3 regions of the Streptomyces sp. NBC_00258 genome follow, and region 1 is predicted to be linked to each of the others. Evidence: riboswitches for the same ligand, from Rfam matches in the RefSeq annotation. Region 1 holds a riboswitch; each other region holds the start of a gene.
What was found. A riboswitch is a leader RNA that binds a small molecule or an ion and turns the genes downstream of it on or off. The one in region 1 is predicted to bind cyclic di-AMP.

Region 1 (7,178 bases):
CCGCCCTTCCGTGAGCGGTGTCCGGGGTCAGCCCGCCGTCAGTTCCGCCAGCGGCAGTGTGTGCTGGGTCTGGAGGACCTTCGCGCGGAGGTAGCGGACGTTGTGGGCCGTGGTGAAGACGCCCGTCGGGACGCGGTGGCCGACCGTGATGCCCAGGTCGCGGAGTTGGTTCGCCTTGTCGGGGTTGTTGGACAGGAGGTCCAGCTCCGTGATGCCGAGAGCCTTGAGCATCTGGGCCGCCGCCGTGTAGTCGCGGGCGTCCTCGGGAAGGCCCAGGGCCGTGTTCGCGGCGTACGTGTCGAGGCCCTCGTCCTGGAGGGCGTACGCGTCGAGCTTGTTGTAGAGGCCTATGCCCCGGCCCTCCTGGCGGAGGTAGAGGAGCACGCCGCCGCGGATCGCGATCTGCTCGACCGCCTCGCGGAGCTGGGGGCCGCAGTCGCAGCGGGACGAGCCGAAGGCGTCGCCCGTCAGGCACTCGGAGTGGAGGCGGACCAGGGGGGTGGCCGAAGGGGTGCCGAGGATCATCGCCACGTGTTCCTGGCCGTCGGTCAGGCCGTGGAAGGTGACCAGTTCGGCATCGACGCTGTAGCCGTCGTGGAAACGCAGCGGCACCCGGACGCGCGAGCGCTGGGTGGCGGCGGGGTAGTCGGGCATGCGGTTCTCCCGGTCCGATCTCATCTGCTTCAGATTTGAAGCAGCTCCTCGGATCGAGACACTACCCCATGCTTTAAAGTTGAAGCAACGGATATGAGTGGTTGTGGTGCGAAGCATGTGCCCCTGTGGGCCTCATGCTTCGCCGACGGCGGACCCTCCCGCGCAGGGGCTCGACCGGCGCCGCCACGGGACGTCGTCCGGGGCCGCCTGCGGGCCGTCCCCCTCCAGGCCCCGCGCGATCCCCGTACAGATCTCCTCCAGCTGTCCCACCTGCTCCGGCGTGAGCTTGTCGAAGAGCGTCGCGCGGACCGTCTCGACATGGCCGGGGGCCGTGCGCTCCAGGAGGGCCATCCCCTCGTCCGTGAGGATCGCGATGCTGCCCCGCTTGTCCATGCTGCAGTCCTCCCGGCGTACCGCCCCGTCCTTCTCCAGGCGGGTCACCGCGTACGTCAGCCGGCTGCGGGTGATCTTCGTGCTCTCCGCGAGGTCGGTCATGCGCAGGCTGCGGCCCGGCGCCTCGGAGAGGTTGGCCAGGATGGAGTAGTAAAGGTGTGGCATGCCGGCCTCCTGTTGGAGCTGCCGGTCGATCGCGTCCTCCAGGAGATGGGACGCGGCGATGTAGGCGCGCCAGGCGCGCTGCTCCTCGGGGGTGAGCCAGCGGGTCGTCATGCCCCCAGTGTAGGTTTGTTTCAAACTTGAACCAAGCCCGGATGTCGAGCCCAGGCCGCCGTCCGGCCGCCGCACCGATCCGGGCAAGCCCCGGCTCTGCCTCCGAGAGAGTCCGAGAGAGTCCGAAAGAGAGCGCGTCCATGCCTCACCCCTACGTCCTGTTGTCCGCCGCCGTCTCCCTCGACGGCTGCCTGGACGACACCGGCCCCGGACGGCTGCTGCTCTCCGGGCCGGCCGACTTCGACCGGGTCGACGAGGTACGGGCCGAGTCCGACGCGATCCTCGTCGGCGCGGGCACCCTGCGCGCCGACAACCCCCGGCTCCTCGTCAACTCCGCCGAGCGCCGCGCGGCCCGGGTCGCCGCCGGACGCCCGGAGTACCCGCTGAAGGTCACCGTCAGCGGCAGCGGCGACCTCGACCCCGACGCCAACTTCTGGTCCACGGGCGGCGAGAAGATCGTCTATACGACCGAGGGCGGGGCGGCGAGGGCCGCCGAAGCCCTGCGCGGGCTCGGCGTCGACGTCGTCCCCGTGGGCCCGGACGTCGACTGGCGGGCCGTGCTCACCCACCTCCACGACGTACGCGGCGTACGGCGGCTCATGGTCGAGGGCGGCGGCCGCGTCCACACCCAGCTCCTCCGGCAGGGCCTCGCCGACGAACTGCAGCTCGCCCTCGCGCCCCTCGTCGTGGGGGAACCGGACGCGCCCCGGCTGTTCGGGCCCGGCGACTACCCGGGCGGCCCCCGCAACCGCCTGCGGCTGGTCGAGACGCGGCCCGTGGGGGACGTCGTCCTCATGCGGTACGTCCCCACCGCGCCCGGCAGCGGGACCGTGCCCTCCGCCGCCGACCACCGGTGGCTGGCGCTCGCCTGCGAACTGGCCGCCGAGTGTCCGCCCTCGCGGACCGCGTTCAGCGTCGGCGCGGTCGTCGTCGCGGCCGACGGTACGGAGCTGGCCCGCGGGTTCTCCCGCGAGTCCGACCCCGTCTCGCACGCAGAGGAGGCCGCCCTCGCCAGGATCGAGCCGGGTGATCCGCGTCTCGCGACCGCCACCGTCTACAGCAGCCTGGAGCCGTGTGCCCGCCGCGCGTCACGGCCCGCGCCCTGCGCCCGGCTGATCCTCGACGCGGGCGTACGCAGGGTCGTGACCGCCTGGCGGGAGCCGGACACCTTCGTGACGGGCGCGGACGGGAGCGGGCTGCTGGCCGCGGCCGGCGCCGATGTCCTGGTGCTCCCGGAGTACGAGGCCGACGCGAAGGCGCCCAACCGGCATCTCGTCTGACCGGCCCGTTTCCCGCCGGCCGAGCCATGCGCACAGCCGACGCGCACGATCGACGGACACCGCCGACCGGCACGTTTCATGCCAAACCGCTCGGTTAAGCGCGGGCGACATCAACGCGTGTGCTTCGGGTCCCGCGGATGGCGTACAGTGGTCTTAACGACGCGGGGTGGAGCAGCTCGGTAGCTCGCTGGGCTCATAACCCAGAGGTCGCAGGTTCAAATCCTGTCCCCGCTACTGAAGGCCCGAGGCCGGAATCCGATCAAGGATTCCGGCCTCAGGTGTTTCCCCGGGTACTTCCTCTGATGTCCCCAGGTGCCTTCACTCGCCCGGTCCTCGTCCGCTCGCCCGCCACGTCCGCTCCCGGAAGCCTGGACAGGTGGAGGAGCAGGAGCCGGTGCGCGTCGAGACCGCGGAGAGGACCGCCTCGTACCAGCGCACCCTCGTCCGCGCGCTGCCGGCGCTGCTGATCGTCGCCGGTGTCTGCTACGACCTCCTCACCCCGCAGGACTTCACCGCGGCTCCCTTCTTCACGGCCGCAGCACTCATCGCCGCATCCCTCTTCTCGTTCGGCGCCACGGTGTGGACGGGAATCCTGGCGACCGCGGGCATGGCCCTCGTCCACCTCAGGTTCGCCTTCGACGCGGGCGCGGCCACCGAGGTCCTCACCGTGGCCACGGCCGCCGTGCTCGCCGTCGGCATCAACCGGCTCGTGGGCCGCGGCAACGCGCGCCTCGCCACCGCCCGCGAGATCGCGGAGGCCGCCCAGTGGGCCGTACTGCCCGAACCGGCGGCGCGGATCGGCGGCCTCGAGATCGCGGCACGGTACGAGGCGGCTCAGGAGGGCGCGTTCATCGGGGGCGACCTGTACGCCGTGCAGGACACCCCGCACGGCGTACGGCTCCTCGTGGGCGACGTACGGGGCAAGGGCATGGGAGCGGTCGCCGTCGTGGCCGTGCTGATCGGTGCCTTCCGTGAGGCCGCCGAGCAGGAGTCGACCCTGGAGGCGGTCGCCCAGCGGCTGGAGCGGGCGCTCGCGCGCGGGGGCGTCCGGCGCGACACCATCGAGCTCGTCGAGGACTTCACCACCGCCGTGCTCGCCGAGATCCCGCACGGCACCCCGGTCGTACGCCTCGTGAACCGCGGCCACCCCGGGCCCCTCCTGCTGTACGGCGACGGGGAGGTGCGCACGCTCGCCGCGGCGGAGCCCGCGCTGCCGCTCGGGACGGGGGAGTTGGGGACCTGGCCCGACCGCGCGCAGGAGGAGGAGTTCCCGGGCGGGGCCATGCTGCTCTTCCACACGGACGGGCTGTCCGAGGCGCGGGACCGGCGAGGCGTCTTCTTCGATCCGGCGCGGCGACTGTCCGGGCGGGGCTTTCCCGGGCCCGACGCGTTGCTCGCCGCGGTACTGGACGACGTCCTGCGGCACACCGGGGGCGGCGGTGCCACCGACGACATGGCACTGCTCGCGGTGCGGCGGCCGTGAAAGCACGGCAGTCGCGAGGGCACGGCGGCAGTCGCGATTGCGGCCGGCGTGAGATACATCGCTCTTGCGGCGACCTTTATCACCGTTGGTAGTCGAACGGAATCCCTCCGCTCAACAACTGACGCACCATCAACAGGACTCCCGTACCTGAATGGCGATCAACTCGCCCGATTTACCCCGCTCATGACCTGAAAGTCCAGGCCAAGAGCCTTAACGATCATCAGGAACAGCTTGGAATCCGGTGCCCGGGTCTATTAACGTTCGATAACGCAGCGCGGTCGTCCCAGCCGTCACAAGAGTCGGCTCCGTGCGCACGCGCCGAATCCCGCAAGGGAACCGGGGAACCACCACTTGGGGTGAATCGCACGTCATTCGCGGTGTAGCGCACCGCGGGTTGACGCGCGTAGGAGACCTTCCTGCTCCGAACCCGTCAGCTAACCCGGTAGGCGAGAAGGAAGGAAAGGAGTGCGCCTACGTGGCGTCCAACCGGTCTGCCCCCACACCCTCGTTCGTGCCGGATGAGTTGACGGGTGAGTCCTCGGGTGAGAAGAAGCCCGACACCTTCGCCTACGGCGCCCGTAAGGACGAGGAGACGTGGGAGGTCTGGAATCCCAGCGCGGAGACCGTCCTTCCCGTCCGCGGCAGGCACCGCGTCTCCAAGCAGCGCGGCGGAGGACTCGCCCGTAGCTCGACCGTTCTGGGCGTCGGTGTCATAGCCGCCGTCGGTGCGGGTGGCATGGCCACCGCGCAGACCGGCAAGCCTCCGGTGTCGATCTCGATCCCCGACCTGCCGAACGTCGGCTCGCCGTTCTCGGACGACGACGCCCCCGAGGGCTCCAGCACCCCGATCACCGCCGTCGGCCTCACCACCGCCGACGCCGAGCAGGGCAACTCGGACGCGGGCGAGGCCCTGCGGGCCCGCATCATGCTCCAGGCCGAGCAGCAGCAGGACCAGGTGGACCGCGAGGCCCAGGAGGCCGCCGAGTCCGCCGCCGCGAAGAAGGCCGCCACGCTGGCCGCCAAGGAGCGGGACGCCGCCGAGGCCAAGGTCGCCGCCGCCAAGAAGAAGGCGGACCAGGAGGCCAAGGAGAAGGCCGAGGCCGCGCGCCTCGCCGAACTCGCCAAGCAGTTCACGCTGCCCACCTCCTCGTACACGATCACCTCGACCTTCGGGCAGTCCGGTGCGCTGTGGTCGTCCGGTCAGCACACGGGTCTGGACTTCGCCGCTCCCACGGGTACCCCGATCAAGGCCGTTCACAGCGGCACGATCAAGGAAGCCGGCTGGAACGGCTCGTACGGCTACCGCACGGTCCTCGAACTCGATGACGGTACGGAGGTCTGGTACGCGCACCAGTCGTCGATCGGTGTCAGCGTCGGGCAGAAGGTGAACACCGGCGACATCATCGGCCGCGTGGGCGCGACCGGCAACGTCACCGGGGCGCACCTCCACCTCGAGGTCCACACCAGCGGTGGCGACGGCATCGACCCGATGGCCTGGCTGCGGGGCAAGGGGCTCACCCCGTAAGGCGGGCTCACCCCGTAAGCGGGCCCGACCCGTTGGGCGGGCCTGAGGGGTCCTGGGTGCGGAATACGGCCGTCCGGTACGGCCGTTGACCCATCCATGACCTCTCTCCGCAAGCTGGGTTCGTCCGATCTCGACGTCTTCCCGCTCTCCCTCGGCGGCAACGTCTTCGGCTGGACCGCCGACGCGGCGCGGTCCTTCGCCGTGCTCGACGCGTACACCGCCGCGGGCGGGAACTTCGTCGACACCGCCGACACGTACTCGGCCTGGGTGCCGGGCAACGAGGGCGGTGAGTCGGAGACCGTCCTCGGCGACTGGCTCGCCGCGCGCGGCAACCGCGCCGACGTCGTCGTCGCCACCAAGGTCGGCGCGCACCCCGAGTACAAGGGTCTGTCCGGGGCGAACATCAAGGCCGCGGCCGACGCGTCACTGCGGCGGCTGAAGACGGACTACATCGACCTGTACTACACCCACTTCGACGATCCGTCCGTGCCGGTCGAGGAGATCATCACGGCCCTGGACGAGCTCGTCCGCGCCGGCAAGGTGCGCGCGATCGCCGCGTCCAACCTCTCTCCCGAGCGGCTCCAGGAGTCCCTCGACCTCTCCGACCGCGAGGGCCTCGCGCGGTACGTCGCGCTGCAGCCGCGGTACAACCTCGTCTCCCGCGACTCGTACGAGGGCCCGCTCCGGGACGTCGCCTCCCGGGCCGGTCTGGCCGTCGTCCCCTACTCGTCGCTCGCCTCGGGCTTCCTCACCGGCAAGTACCGTCCGGGTGCCGTGGTCGAGAGCGCCCGGGCCGGATCGGCGGGGGCGCATCTGGAGTCGGAGCGGGGGCAGCGTGTGCTGAGCGCGCTCGACGAGGTCGCGCGGGAGCGTGGGGTCGAGGTCGCCACCGTGGCTCTGGCCTGGCTGGCTTCCCGGCCGACCGTCGTCGCGCCGATCGCCAGCGCTCGTACGGTGGAGCAGCTTCCGGCGTTGTTGGGGGTGGCCGGGCTTGTCCTCACGGATGCGGAGCTGGGGAGGCTGACCTCGGCTTCTGGCTGAGGCTGAGGCTGAGTTGGGTGGGGTTGCGGTTGCGTTTTTGGGTTCGCGACGCGTTTTGGGGCTGCGCCGATCAAGAGCGGTACGGGTTGTACGTGTACGTGTACGGCGCCGGGTGGCCGTAGCCCTGCCACTGCGGTGCCACCTGTGCCGGCGCCGTCGCCCGGGCCGCGTACAGGAGGGCCGGGCGCGACGGTTCGCGGCGCGTCCACAGCTCGTGGAGCAACTCCCGTTCCCGTACGACGAAGTCGGCGCCCGCGCGGCCCTTGCGGCCCCGGTGACGCAGGAACGCCAGCGACGTCGCGTACGCCTCGTACTCCGCGACCGCCCTGCCCGCCGCGCGTCCGCCGTGGTGCGTGGCGTATTCGCGGGCCAGCCGCCGTGCCTTCATCGAGCCGAGGACGAACGGCTCGGGGGCCGCGAGCCAGCCCGCCATCGCGTACGCGGGGAGCTCGGAGCGGATCGTGCCCAGTTCGCGCTGGCGGGTCCAGATGACCAGCCAGGTCAGCAGGCCGAACGCCGGGACCAT
Region 2 (7,178 bases), 790 kb from region 1:
GCTGCGGATGGGGTGGGTGGTGGCGCCCGCGCGGTACCGGGAGGCGCTGGTCGCCGCGAAACGGTACGCCGACCTCGGCAACGCGGTTCTGCCCCAGCTCGTGCTGGCCCGGCTGATGGAGTCGGGGGAACTGGAGCGGCACCTGCGGCTGGTACGGCGGCGCCATCGGCGTCGGCGGGACGCGATGATCGGGGCGATACGGGCGCGGTTGCCGGGCGCGGTGGTGCACGGGGCCGCGGCCGGGCTGCATCTGCTGATCACGTTCGGCGGGGGCGACAGCGCCGGTACGAGTGGCGGGGCGCCGGGGGAGTTCAGGGACACGGACCTCGCCGCCGACTCGCTGGCCCACGGGGTCAAGGTGCACCCGCTCTCCTGGCACCGTCAGCGCCCGGACGGCCCACCCGGGCTGCTGCTCGGCTACGCGGCGTCTTCGGTGTCGGCGATCGAGGAGGGGATCGCCGTACTGGGCGAGGCAGTTGGCCGCTGCTCGGCCGGTACCCGGGGCCCCAACACCCGTACGGCCCACCGATAGTGCCGTACGGCCTTCACCACGCCGATCAGACCGGTCAGCCAGAGGATGAATCCGATCCCCATCACGAGCACCACGTCGCTGTAGGCGTCCCGTCCCGGCCTCGCCTCCGCCACCCCCGCGAACGACGTCCACAGCCCGAACGCGCAGACGGTGAGCGAGGAGAGCAGCCAGAAGAGACTCAGGCCGGAGGAGCGCAGGCGGGCGTCGGTGGGCGGATGGCTGTCCAACCGCAGCCAGGCGTCGAGAAGTTGGCTGATATGGCGGTCCCTCCTGACGGCGAGGACGACGGCCACGACGGAGGGGGCGAGCGAGGCCAGACCGAGGACCGCGAAGAGCGGCCCCAGGATGAACCCGGTGGGATCGCGCTGCTCCAGTTGCTGCAACGGCAGTACCAGCAGCGCCCATCCGATGATCGCCGCGACCGCCAGCAGCCACAGCAGCAGCACCCGGTGCACCCCGAGACTGCGTCTGCGCAGCTCCTCCAACGCCCGTCCGCGGTCGGCCAGCAGCGCCGACCTGTCCGGCCAGCCGCTGAAGTACGCGGGCGGCTGCGGAGGCGGCAGCGTGGGGCCGGGCATCGAATCCTTCGGGAGGGCGACGGCGAACCAGGCGGAACGTGACGGCGGAACGGGATGGGAGGGGAGGCAGCGAGGTGGAACGGGACCGAGCGGATCGAGACCGTGCGGTGCGACATGTCGAACAGTGCCACGCCGACGCTACCCCGCCGCTGTACCCACGCGATGCCCATCCAAGCCGGTCCGATGCCCGAACGGCTTGAACTCCCCCGCTCTCTCCACCAACCCCTGCCTGTTCCCAACAACCCCTGCCTGTTCCCAACGACCCCCGCCTGTTCGCCGACCGGCTCACGCCACGCGCGTGGCCCCCGCGAACGGCATCTCGTCGATCGGCGCCACCCGCACCGGCGCCGACGGATTGGGCGCGTGGACCATCTGCCCGTTGCCCACGTACAGCCCCACATGGCTGATGCCCGAGTAGAAGAACACCAGATCGCCGGGGCGCAGTTCGGACCGCGACACACGCCGGCCCGCGTTGATCTGCGCGTACGTCGTGCGGGGCAGCGAGATCCCCGCTTCACGGTACGCGGCCTGCATCAGCCCCGAGCAGTCGAAGGCGTCGGGTCCGGTGGCACCCCACACATATGGACTGCCGAGTTTCCCGTACGCGTACGAAATCGCTGTCTCGGCACGGGAGTTGGTAGCAGCGGCAGATGAACCCGTGCCGCCGCCCAGGTCGCGCGGGCCCGCGGCGGAACGTGAGGCACGCGCGGAGTCCGCGTCGTCGGCGCCGATGCGGGCCCGGTCCGCGTCCGACAGCCGCGACAGCAGATCCCGTGCCTCTCCCAGCTTCCCGGTGACGGTCGTCTTGTGCCGCCTCAGCTCCGCCTGCCGTTCCTTGAGCGAGGTGAGCTCCACGTGGGCGGCCCCGCGCAGCTGCTCGATCTCGCGCAGCTGCCGACGTACCCGCGACACGTTCGAGGCCTGCCTGTCGCCGGCCCGCTCGGCGAACGCGGCCCCGTCCAGGTACTGATCCGGGTCGGAGGAGAGCATGAGCCCCAGCGCGGGGTCGACGCCGCCGTCCCGGTACTGCGCGGCGGCGAGTGAACCGAGCGCGTCCCGCTCGGAGTTGAGCCGTTGCGTCCTGCGCGCGGCCTCGTCCTGAAGGGTGTCCAGCCGGCCCCGCGTCTTCGTCGACTTCTCCTTCGCACCGTTGTACTTCTCGGTGGCGACCTCCGCCTCCTGGTACAACTTGTCGACCTTCGCCCTGACCTGAGCGGGTGTCAGCTCCGGGGCGGCGGTTCCCGTCCCCTCGAACCCGGTCGCGCTCGCCGCGCCCGCCAGCGCGATGGTGAAGGCGGTGCGGGCCGTACTGCCGCCGACTGAGCGCTGTCTCGGCTTGCGGTGCGCTGCCACGTGCGATCCACGTCCTTCCGTACGGCCGCCGAGGCGTTGGTGCAGCCGCGGCGGCGGCCCTCAGGGGCCGGTTGCGCGTCCGGCGGCGGCCCGCACAGGGGGAGCGGGCCGCCGCCGGACCTTTCTCGGCGGTGGTGTCCGGATGCCGCCCCTGACCCGGGCGGTGGTGGGGAGCCGGTCACCTGGTGAAGGACGCTAAACCTGGGACCGCGGCGGGGGTAACGGCATGTACGGAAGTGGTGGGACTCGGACATGAGCTGACCGGGTGCGACCGCGATTCGGGCCCGGGGCCGCCGACTTGATGTGGTGCGGTGACCGATGCGCGGGTTGTGGGGAAACGGGCGGCGGGCCGGTGCTATGGGCTCCGCCGGGCTGTGGCGCGGGAGCTGCCGGGGGCCAGTGGGGCGGGCGGGGCAGGGCGTGCGGGGCCGGCGGGGCGGGTGCGCGGGGCGGGTGGGGCAGGGTGTGCAGGTCCGGGGGCGGTGCGTGGTGGCGCGGAGGCGTTTGGTTAGTGTCCGGGCTCATGGACGTACTCATTCATGTCTTCGTCGCCCTGCACATCATCGGCATCGCGTCCCTCCTCGGCGGCTTCCTCACGCAGATGAAGGCCATGAGCGCCGGCACGGCCCGCTTCAGCCCCGCCATGCTCCACGGCGCGCTGACCATGCTGGTCACCGGCGCGATCCTGGTCGGCCTCAACCAGGCCGACGACCAGACCGTCAACAACGTCAAGATCGGCGTGAAGCTCGCCCTGCTGGTCGTGATCCTCGGCCTCGTCTACGTGAAACGGGACGAGGAAAAGGTGGAGAACAGCCTGTTCGGCCTGGTGGGCGGGCTGACCACGGCGAACATCTTCATCGCGGTGCTCTGGACCTGAGCGGAAGCGGGCCGGTCTCGACCGGCAAACAGGAGAGGGCACGCGCGCGTGCCCGCTCCCGACGTCTGCACATCTGCGAAACAGGTCTACGAAAAGCCCCTCATGCCGGGCGCACCACGCTGTGGATCGGCATGTAGTAGATCGACTCCTCGCGGACGTACGCCCCCGGCTTGGGCGCGTGGATCATCATTCCGTCGCCGATGTAGATGCCGACGTGGCTGATGTCGTCGTAGAAGAAGACCAGGTCACCGGGCTGGGCGCTGTTCACGGAGACCGTCGCGCCGGCCTTGACCTGGTCCCAGGTGGTGCGCGGGAGCGTGACGCCGGCGGCCTTCCAGGCGGCCTGGGTGAGACCGGAGCAGTCGTACGAGCCGGGGCCGCTGGCGCCCCAGACGTACGGCTTGCCGATCTGGGCGCGGGCGAAGGCGAGGGCCTTGTCGGCCTTGGCGGTGGAGGCGGCGGAGCCGGACCCGGAGGTCCCCGAGGCGCTCCCCGAGCCCGTGGAGGTCCCGGTGCCCTGCGCGGCCTCCTGGCGCCGCCGCTCGGCGTCGGCCGCCTGCTGCCGGGCCAGCTCGTCCGCCTTGCGCTGGGCCTCTTCCTGCTTCTTCCGCTCGATCGCGGCGAGCCGCGCCTTCTCCTCGGCGGTCAGCTTCGAGAGGAGGTCGCGCGCCGTGGCGAGCTTCCGCTGGACGTCGGCCTTGGACGTCTTCAGCGAGCTCTGCGTCCTGGTGAGCGTCTCCAGGCTCTCGGACGCCTCCTGCCGCTTCTCCGTCGTGGCGGTCTGCTGCGTCACGTAGTCGTCGACGGACTGCTTCTGGCGGCTGGTCAGCCGGTCCATCAGCTGGGTCTGGTCGAAGTAGTCCTGCGGGTTGTCCGCGAGGAGGAGGGAGGCGGTGTCGGGGGCGGAGGCCCCGGTGCGGTACTGCGCGGCGGCGAACGTACCGAGTTCCTCGCGCGCGTCGTTGAGCTTCTCCGTGCGGCGCGCCACGTCGTCGAGGAGGGTGTCGACGCGCTTCTTCTGCTTGGTGGTCTTCTCCTTGGCCGCGTTGTACTTCTCGCCGGCCGTCTCCGCCTGGCGGTAGAGGTCGTCGACCTTCTTCTCGACTTCCTCGAGGCTCGGCCTGGGCTCCTCGGCGGGGGACGCGTTCGCCGTCTGGGAGAGGAGGGCCACCGAGGTCAGGGCCGCGGTGGCGAGGGCCGGAGTCCGTATGCCCATGGGACTGGGGGGCCGGGACTTGCGGTGTGGCGCCACGAGGGCGTCTCCTTCCGTCATCCGCCTACCGAGTTAGCTGTCGGGTTCGGGCGGGTGCTCCGGAAGGTTTGCCCTACGGTCCGCTTCCCCGAAGGGAGTTGGACCGATTCACCCCAAGGTCGGTTGGGTCCCCGGCTCCGTCGGCCACGAGGGCGTACCGGACTCGGCGGAGGCCGCTCGGCCCGGCGTGTTCGCCGGTGCGGGTCGTGCGGCCCACATAAAATTTAGCTAATTCGTGTGGCCCCTGTGAAGTTTGATGTGCGATATGCCCGATACATTTTCGTGACCTTGGCCTTGGATTCTGCTCCGCGGGGTCAATTCGGAATGGTGTGGGCGGAGTTGTCCATCGCCCCGTCAGGGGCGCGGGGAACTGCGCGCCCAGCCACAGCCGGCCCGCACTCGCGATACGGCGTTCCGGGTTTCCAGGTTTCCGGTCTCTGGCGAAGGCGAAGGTCGACCACCTGATCGCGGACCGCTACAGGTCACCTCCGGAGGGTGACAGAGCCCTCGCTGGGCGGCCCCGGAAGACCCTCGGCCCCGCGGAGCGATCCGCGGAGTTTCAAGGGTGGCGGCGGGCTGTCAGTGGGGGCGCCTAGACTCGGAGAGCGATGAGCAGCCTCTTTGATGACAGCTTCCTGGCGGACCTCAAGCCCTCGCGGGCCCACGAGGAGGAGCCCCCGCCGCCGCCCGAGGACGAGGCGTCGGAGTCGGAGCCGGTTCCGGACGATTTGTTCGGCGGCCGCTTCGACGCGCCGCCGAGCAGGGACGGGTACTACCGCGACGGCGCCGCCCGGCCGCACGTGGACCCGGCCGCGCTCCTGGACGGGCTGAACGAGAACCAGCGCGCGGCGGTGGTTCACCACGGCTCGCCGCTGCTCATCGTGGCAGGAGCCGGTTCCGGCAAGACCCGTGTGCTCACGCACCGGATCGCCCACCTGCTGGGCGAGCGCAACGTGCACCCGGGCCAGATCCTCGCGATCACCTTCACGAACAAGGCCGCGGGCGAGATGAAGGAGCGCGTCGAGCAGCTCGTTGGCCCGCGGGCCAACGCGATGTGGGTGATGACCTTCCACAGCGCATGCGTACGGATCCTGCGGCGGGAGTCGAAGCAGCTCGGCTTCACCTCCTCCTTCTCGATCTACGACGCCGCCGACAGCAAGCGCCTCATGGCACTGGTCTGCCGCGACCTGGACCTCGACCCCAAGCGCTTCCCGCCCAAGTCGTTCAGCGCCAAGATCTCGAACCTGAAGAACGAGCTGATCGACGAGGAGGACTTCGCGGCCCAGGCCGCCGACGGCTTCGAGAAGACCCTCGCCCAGGCCTACGCGATGTACCAGTCACGCCTGCGCGAGGCGAACGCGCTGGACTTCGACGACCTGATCATGACGACGGTCAACCTCCTGCGCGCCTTCCCGGACGTCGCCGAGCACTACCGCCGCCGATTCCGGCACGTCCTGGTCGACGAGTACCAGGACACGAACCACGCGCAGTACGCCCTCGTGCGGGAGCTCGTCGGCACCTCCGAGCACCCGGTCGACGTACCGCCGAGCGAGCACGACCTCCCGCCGGCCGAGCTGTGCGTGGTGGGTGACGCCGACCAGTCGATCTACGCCTTCCGGGGCGCGACCATCCGCAACATCCTCCAGTTCGAGGAGGACTACCCGAACGCGACGACGATCCTGCTGGAGCAGAACTACCGCTCCACGCAGACGATCCTCACCGCCGCCAACGCGGTCATCGAGCGCAACGAGAGCCGCCGCCCCAAGAACCTGTGGACCAACGCGGGCGCGGGCGCCCAGATCACCGGCTATGTGGCCGACACCGAGCACGACGAGGCCCAGTTCATCGCCGACGAGATCGACCGCCTCACGGACGCGGGCGACGCGAAGGCGGGCGACGTCGCGGTCTTCTACCGCACGAACGCGCAGTCCCGTGTCTTCGAAGAGGTCTTCATCCGCGTCGGCCTGCCCTACAAGGTCGTCGGCGGCGTCCGCTTCTACGAGCGCAAGGAGGTCCGTGACGTCCTCGCGTACCTGCGCGTGCTGGCGAACCCCGAGGACTCCGTACCGCTGCGCCGCATTCTCAATGTCCCCAAGCGCGGCATCGGCGACCGCGCCGAGGCGATGATCGACGCGCTCTCCCAGCGCGAGAAGATCAGCTTCCCGCAGGCGCTGCGCCGCGTCGACGAGGCGTACGGCATGGCGTCCCGCTCGACGAACGCCGTCAAGCGGTTCAACACGCTGATGGAGGACCTCCACACGATCGTCGAGTCGGGCGCCGGCCCGGCGACGGTCCTGGAGGCCGTGCTCGAACGGACCGGCTACCTCGCCGAGTTGCAGGCTTCGACCGACCCGCAGGACGAGACCCGCATCGAGAACCTCCAGGAACTGGCCGCCGTGGCCCTGGAGTTCGAGCAGGAGGCCGGCGAGGGCGAGGTGCCGGGAGGGCTCTCCGCCTTCCTGGAGCGGGTCGCGCTCGTCGCCGACTCCGACCAGATCCCGGACGAGGAGGAGGACGGGTCCGGCGTGATAACGCTGATGACCCTCCACACCGCCAAGGGCCTCGAATTCCCCGTGGTGTTCCTGA
Region 3 (7,178 bases), 1.1 Mb from region 1:
CGTCTGCCCGGAGTCCTACGAGGAGATCGAGGACTTCGCGGCGAAGGCGGCATTCCCGCTCGTGGCCAAGAACCGTGAGGCCTTCGTGCGCCGCGTGCGACCGGCCGTGAACGGGACGACCCGTGTCGAGACCCGCGAGAGGCTGCTCGCGCTGGCGCGTGACTGGGGCGAGCACCCCGGGGTGATCCTCCAGGAGTATCTGCCCAGGGAGGACGCCGAGGACTGGATCGTGCACGCGTACTTCGACGCGGACTCGACGCCGCTCGCGATGTTCACCGGCGTCAAGGTCCGCTCCTGGCCGCCGCACGCGGGGATGACGGCGAACGCGTACGTGGTCGACAATCCTGAACTCGCGGACATCGCCGCGCGTTTCATCAAACAGATCGGCTTCAGCGGTGTCATCGACCTCGACCTGCGCTTCGACCGGCGCGACGGCCGGTACAAACTGCTCGACTTCAACCCGCGGATGGGCGCGCAGTTCCGGCTCTTCGAGAACGAGTCGGGGATCGACGTCGTCCGTGCCATGCATCTGGATCTGACCGGCCGCACCGTTCCGGAGGGGGAACAGCTCGCGGGCCGGCACTACATCGTGGAGAACATCGACCTGCCCGCCCTGCTCGCATACCGCCGGAGCGGCTACACGACACCGCACGCTCCCGCCCGCGCGAGCGGCACGGAGCTGGCGTGGCTGGCGGCGGACGACCTGCGGCCGTTCTTCACCATGCTCGCGCGCTTCGTGCGGCCCGGAGTGAAGCACATGTACCAGCTGTGGCGGACCAACCGCGCGAGCACCCGTCCGAGCACGGGGTAGAGGCCCGTCCGAGCGTGGGCCGAGCGCCTGTCCGGCCACGAAACCGGCAGTACGGGCGAGCGGGCAGTACGGGCGAGCCGGCAGTACGACGAGCCAGCAGTACACAGCACATGTTGTGTCGACCACGAAGTGACGAAACAGCGTCCTGGGGAGGGGACTTCGTGATGGAGCCGGTGGCAGTGATCGGTGCCGGGCCCTTCGGCCTGTCCACCGCCGCGCATCTGCGAGCGCGCGGCATTCCGGTACGGGTGTTCGGTGAGCCCATGGTGAGCTGGCGTGCGCACATGCCTGAGGGGATGCTTCTCAAGTCGACCCCGGCCGCCTCGAACATCGACGCCCCGCAGCGCGGGCACGACCTCGTCGACTACTGCGACGCGGCTGGCATCCGCCGACTCGTCACGGACGAGGACATCGTCCCGGTCGAGACGTTCGTCGCGTACGGGGAGTGGTTCCAGCAGAAGCTCGTGCCGGACCTGGAGCGGGTGCGGGTCGTCTCGGTCGACCGGCGCGGCGATCACGGGGATGCCGGGCAAGGCGGTCAACGGGGTGGCCCGGGAGGCGATCGGCCAGGCCCTGGGGGTTTTGAACTCAAGCTGGACTCCGGGGAGTTGTTCACCGCGCGGGCGGTCGTCGTCGCGACCGGGCTGTCCGGGCTGGCGCATCTGCCGCCGGAGCTGGCCGCGGCCGCGCCCGACGGACCGACCCCCACGGGGCCCGTCTCGCACAGCTCACAGCTCCACGACCTGTCCAGGTTCTCCGGCAGGGAGCTGATCGTCGTGGGCGCGGGCCAGTCCGCCCTGGAGACGGCGGCGCTCGCGGCGGAGGCAGGCGCGCAGGTGCGCGTGGTGGCGCGCGGCAAGGGATCGGTCGCCTTCGGCGCGCCCCCCTGGACGCAGCCGCGGCTGCGCCCCGAGTCGCCCTTCGGCCGGGCCTGGTCGCTGTGGGCGCTCAGCTACTACCCCCACCAGTACCGCAATCTGCCCCCGCAGGCCCGGCACTTCCTCGTCCGACGTGTGCTCGGCCCACTCGGCGCCTGGTGGCTGCGGGAGCGGTTCGAGGGGAAGGTGCAGGTGAGCGAGGTGTCGCGGATCGTCCGCTCCGGATCGGTGGGCGGCCACCCGGCCCTCGCCGTCCAGACCCTCGACGGACGCGTCGAGGAGCTCGCGGCGGATCACGTCGTCGCCGCGACCGGATACCGCGTCGACCTCGCCGCGATGGACTTCCTCGGGCACGAACTGCGTACGGAACTGGCGGTGAGCCGGGGGACACCGAAGCTGGGAGCCAGGTTCAGGTCCTCAGTACCAGGGCTGTACTTCACGGGGCTGCCGGCGGCGGCTTCGTACGGGCCGGTGATGCGGTTCGTGTGCGGGACGGAGTTCGCCTCACCGAGGTTGGTCCGGCATCTGGCGGGGGCGCGCGGCTGAACGAAACCTCCGGTTCGTGCGCGTACGCATCAACGCGTCGCTGAAGCCGCCGAGCGGCGCGAAGTTCGGGCGCGAGCCACGACTAGGGGATGAGGCCGGGCACGGGGACGCGGGGCCCGGGGGCGGGCGACGGGCCGGTTGACCGGGGGTGCGGGAGCAGTCCGGACATGGTCAACTGCTCCCCTTCGCCTGCGATTTGCCTCCGGGCGGCGGACGGATGGTGCTGGCGGGGACCCCTGTGCCTGACGAGATACCGGACGACGTCCGGTTCCCGTCGAGTCGTTGGGGCGTTCGATCCGTATTCTCTGATCATGGCCGCACCGATTGCATATTCACTCATCGCCACTGACCTGGACGGGACGTTGTTGCGAGGCGACGACACCCTTTCGGACCGGTCACGCGCCGCGCTGGCGATGGCAATCGGGAGAGGTGCCAGGCACCTCGTGGTGACGGGGCGCCCGGCACCGCGCGTACGCCCCCTGCTGGACGAACTGGGCAGCCGGGGACTGGCTGTGTGCGGTCAGGGGGCGCAGTTGTACGACGCCGGCGCCGAGCGCATGGTCTGGTCGGTCACCCTCGACCGCGAGCTGGCCGAGACGGCGCTAGGCAAGATCGAGGCGGAGGTCGGGGACGTGTACGCCGCGGTCGACCAGGACGGGGTCGACGGACTCACGCTCATCGAGCCGGGGTACGAGATGCCGCACCCGACGCTCCCCGCGGTACGCGTCCTGCGTCGCGACGACCTCTGGACGGAACCCATCAGCAAGGTGCTGCTGCGCCATCCCCTGCTGTCCGACGACGAGTTGGCGTCCGCGGCCCGCGGAGCGGTCGGTTCCCTCGCCACGGTCACGATGTCCGGCCCCGGCACAGTCGAACTCCAGCCATGTGGCGTGACCAAGGCGACGGGTCTCGCCCTGGCGGCCGAACACCTCGGCCTCACTCCCGCCACCACGATCGCTTTCGGTGACATGCCCAACGACATCCCGATGTTCGACTGGGCGGCCCACGGCGTCGCGATGGCCAACGCCCACCCCGAACTCCAGGCGGTGGCCGACGAGGTGACCCTGTCGAACGAGGAGGACGGCATCGCGGTGGTGCTGGAACGGCTCTTCGGCTCGCGGGTCTAGCTCTCCGCCAGGAGAAAACCTCGGCGGGCCCGCGGAGAGATTGGTTCCCTCGCCGTGGGCCCGCCCGATACCGGATCGCCCGATACCGGATCGCCCGATACCGGATCGCCCGATACCGGATCGCCCGATACCGGATCGCCCGGTGCCGGCCCGCTCAGTAGGCCCCGAAGACGTTGTCGATCGAGCCGTACCTCGCGGCGGCGTAGTTGCACGCCGCCGTGATGTTGGCGACCGGGTCGAAGGGGTCCATCGAGGTGCCGGCCACGTGGTAGGCGTTGAAGGTCGGGTCGATGGTCTGGAGGAGCCCCTTCGACGGCGTACCGGCCGCGGCGTTGGAGTCCCAGTTGTTCATGGCCTGCGGGTTGCCCGACGACTCACGCATGATGTTGCGGTAGATGCCGTCGTACGACCCCGGGATGCCCTGCTGGGCCATGATGTCCAGCGATTCCCTGATCCAGCCGTCGAGGTCGTTCGAGTACGTCTTCGCGGCGGCGGGGGTGACGGCGGACGCGGTGGACGACTTGGTCGCAGTGGCCGTCTTTGCCAAGGTTTGGGCGTTTTTCGTGCCGACTGTCAGCTTGAGGCCCGGGCGGATGACCGCCGGGTCGTCGCCGATGACCGCGCGGTTGGCCTTGTAAAGGTTCTGCCAGCCGCCGCTCGTGGAGTGCTTCTTGGCGATCTTGGTCAGGGTGTCGCCCGCGACCACCTTGTACGTGACGAGCGAGACCTGCGGGACCGCGGCCGATGCGACCTGCGCGGCCTGTGCCGGCTGTGCGGCGTGGGCGCCGGTCGCCCCGACGATGGGGAGCGCGAGCGCGGCTCCGCCGGTTCCCGCGGCGACGATGCCACGTGTGAGGGTGTTGATTCGGGGGCGGCGGTGCTTGCCTCGTGCGGCCATGGCGCGTTTCCTCTCCGACGCCTGCGAGGTGAGCTGTCGGGTTCGGGCGGGAGCTGCCCGGCCGCATGCTGCACGCGGCTTCACCCCTAGCCGTTCCGGAATCCGGACCGGCGGCCTACCTGGGTCCCCCGCTCCTGCCGTACGCGAGTGAATGGATGGCTGGGATCTCCGGGCGGCGGCAGGATTAGGCGGTCCATCCGGAGTGACGTGAACGTATGCGAGAGCACATGCCGTGAACAAGCCCAGAATTCACATGGAGATGCCATTTGCCTGTTCGGGACGGATGGGAATTCTTGATCCATTCGGAAGGTGAAGTTCAACTTGCTTTGAGCAAAGGTGAATCGACCGACTCGGCAAATCGGCGGTCCTGGGCGGACGTGACCCAATTCACTGGCACAGGTGGGGAATTAAGTGCGTCCAGTGCGTAATACGGGCAAGTCGGGCGGAGCCTGGATGTCCGCCCAGTCGGCATAAGGGACCACTTGTCCAGAAACGTTCTCGCTGCTCTTCGAGGTTCCGGAGAGTTCAGTCTTCCGGGTTCCAGAGGGTCAGTACGTCACGCAGTTTCTGCCGGTGGCCGTCGATCCAGTTCCGGGGAAGATCGACGGGTACGCACACGGTGGCCATGGAAATCGTGTCGTCCTCCACGATCACCTCGGGGCAATCCCGTTCTCCCGTGAGCCGAATGGAAATCGACGGTCCTTGTTCCACCGTCATCCATGCGATGTCCTCGCCGCGGTGCGATGCGGCGTCCAGGGCGCGTCCCCAGGCCTCAAGTCGGCGGCGCCACAGCGCGAGTTCGAGGCGGCCACGGACGAAAGGCGTCTCCACGACGATCTCGGCCGCGAGGCCCGCCGCCATCAGCGGGTGCCGGCCGAGGACCGTGATCCTGACCGAGTTGCCCTCCTCGTCGGTGAGGAGCGCGAGGTCCGTCGGGCCGGTGCGGTGGTCGGCCGGGAGGTCGGCGTCGCAGAGGGCGCAGACGAAATGGGCCTCCTGCACGGAGTTCCACTCGGCGCAGGACGGGCAGCGGCGGTAGGTGATCGGGTGGGTGTAGCCGCCGGTGTGGGTGCCGGCGCGGTCGACGCCCACGCGGGTGAGGGCCGCCGCGAGCGATCGCCATGACTCGGGGTCGGGGCAGTAGCCGGTGGACTGGTTGCTCGCGTACGTGACCGCCCAGCCGGACGCGGTCCGCGTGAAGCCCAACTCCCCGGCGGCGCGCACCGGTTTCCCGTCCGCGCAGGCCACGTGCTCGGAGCGGCGTGGAGCCAGGCGCAGGGTCATGGAGGCGTCGACGACGAAGGTGAACGGCTCGGCGAGTTCGTCGGCGGGGCGGGCGGACAGGAAGGCGTCGAGGTCGGCCGGGGTCCGGATCCGGGCGCCGCCCCCGCCGGGCCGGACGGCTTCCCATATGTCTTCGGGGCCCACATAGGCGTACGCGGTCATGGGGTCCCTACATACGCGTTTGCGGTCGTGGGACCTACACGCGTGATTGCGATCGTGTGGCCCACGTACGCCTTCGCCGTCATGCGGGGAGCGTACGAGTTCACCCCGCGGTCCGCGGAATCCTTTTCTCCCAGGTGCGGTGGAACACCACCTCGTCGCCGTCCTTGCAGATCACCTCGTTCGAGGTGATGAAGTCCGCCTCGTCGCAGGTGGTTTCGGAGTGCGACTCGACGCTCGCGTCCCACGGCAGGTCCGGTCGGTGCAGACGGACGAACCAGTCCGAGCGGGCGCGGGCCGACAGGGGGTCCGACTCGACGATCGTGTACGTGTCCAGGGCCTCCTCGGTGAATTCGAGGCCGTCGGGATACACACGGGTGCCTCCGTAGCGCGGGTCCACCTCCAGGCGCCACTCGCCCTTGGCGACATCGCGGACGACGAGACGCTCGGGGCGCGGCTCGTCCAGTGTCGCGGGGAAGTTGACCCCCATGGGCTCCGCCTGCTCCGGTTCCTCGAAGGAGATGGAAGGGTCCGACTCCTGCGCGCGGAGCGGGAGTTCCAGCGCGCTCCCCGAAGGGGTGAGCGTGAAGCCCGCCTCCGAACCGGGCTGGGGCCAGATCCACGGCCAGTACGCGGAGGAGACGGCGAGACGGACGCGATGGCCCGGAGGGAAGGCGTGGCCGATGGCGTTCAGGTCGAGAACCACATCCTCCGTAGAGCCCGGTTTCCAGGGAGCCACCTGGTCACGGCCATGGCGGGCTGACAGGTTCAGGACGCCTCGGGTGACGAGGGTCGAGGAGCCGTCGGGGGCCACGTCGCAGATTCGGGCCACTACTTGTCCTCGCGTCGCGTCCGTGGTGAGCCTCAGGCGCACGCGCGGGCGGCCCAGTACCCAGATCTCCTCCGGGACCTCGAAGTCGAAGCACGCCGACCTCGCGTCCTCGTCCCGCTGGTCGGGCGGCAGGTCCGCGTCGTTGCCGAAGGGGAAGAAGCGTCCCGCGTCCACCCCGGTGTGCTGAGGGGACCGCACCACCACGGGCTCACCCCTGAGCGCGTACGTCTCCCGGGCCACCAGGGGAGAGGGCCAGGCCGGATCGCCCACCCAGCGGCCCGGCAGCGTCGGGTACACCGTCGCGGGCGGGTGGGAGTCGCTGACGTACGAGCGCAGGAGCGGCTCGGACATGATCCCGGTCTCCGCGCCCTTGAGCCAGTGGTCCCACCAGCGCAGCGTCTCCTGGAGGAAGCCGATCGCCGGGCCGGGCGGCAGCCCCCGGTCGGGGTACTGGTGCGACCACGGCCCGACGATCCCCCGTACGCGGTCCGCCGGGAGGTGTTCCACCAGGCGCAGGACCGTGTCCCGGTACGGGTCGTGCCAGCCGCCGACCGTGAGCACCGCCGCCCGGATCGCGGAGTAGTCCTCGCACACGCTGCCGCGGCGCCAGTGGTCGTCCCTCGTCTGGTGCGCCAGCCAGGTG

Region 2: linked by a shared signal. The riboswitch ahead of OG718_RS23460 (C40 family peptidase) and the one ahead of OG718_RS26960 (M23 family metallopeptidase) in region 1 are both predicted to bind cyclic di-AMP.
Region 3: linked by a shared signal. The riboswitch ahead of OG718_RS31925 (transglycosylase SLT domain-containing protein) and the one ahead of OG718_RS26960 (M23 family metallopeptidase) in region 1 are both predicted to bind cyclic di-AMP.

The regions. Positions count from the first base shown of each region.
Region 1 covers NZ_CP108081.1:6,077,087-6,084,264, reverse strand. The annotation lists gene OG718_RS26985 (GTP cyclohydrolase II) at 28-654, opposite strand; gene OG718_RS26980 (MarR family winged helix-turn-helix transcriptional regulator) at 787-1,323, opposite strand; gene OG718_RS26975 (dihydrofolate reductase family protein) at 1,464-2,603, shown strand; tRNA gene OG718_RS26970 (tRNA-Met) at 2,764-2,837, shown strand; gene OG718_RS26965 (PP2C family protein-serine/threonine phosphatase) at 2,980-4,086, shown strand; cyclic di-AMP (ydaO/yuaA leader) riboswitch at 4,393-4,550, shown strand; gene OG718_RS26960 (M23 family metallopeptidase) at 4,562-5,611, shown strand; gene OG718_RS26955 (aldo/keto reductase) at 5,708-6,652, shown strand; gene OG718_RS26950 (PrsW family intramembrane metalloprotease) at 6,723-7,178, opposite strand, start outside.
Region 2 covers NZ_CP108081.1:5,290,316-5,297,493, reverse strand. The annotation lists gene pdxR (MocR-like pyridoxine biosynthesis transcription factor PdxR) at 1-532, shown strand, start outside; gene OG718_RS23475 (hypothetical protein) at 418-1,110, opposite strand; gene OG718_RS23470 (C40 family peptidase) at 1,396-2,463, opposite strand; gene OG718_RS23465 (hypothetical protein) at 2,987-3,340, shown strand; gene OG718_RS23460 (C40 family peptidase) at 3,441-4,592, opposite strand; cyclic di-AMP (ydaO/yuaA leader) riboswitch at 4,600-4,771, opposite strand; gene pcrA (DNA helicase PcrA) at 5,201-7,178, shown strand, end outside.
Region 3 covers NZ_CP108081.1:7,160,290-7,167,467, forward strand. The annotation lists gene OG718_RS31910 (carboxylate--amine ligase) at 1-811, shown strand, start outside; gene OG718_RS31915 (FAD-dependent oxidoreductase) at 973-2,235, shown strand; gene OG718_RS31920 (HAD family hydrolase) at 2,547-3,362, shown strand; gene OG718_RS31925 (transglycosylase SLT domain-containing protein) at 3,517-4,260, opposite strand; cyclic di-AMP (ydaO/yuaA leader) riboswitch at 4,264-4,416, opposite strand; gene OG718_RS31930 (DUF5959 family protein) at 4,786-5,706, opposite strand; gene OG718_RS31935 (CocE/NonD family hydrolase) at 5,807-7,178, opposite strand, start outside.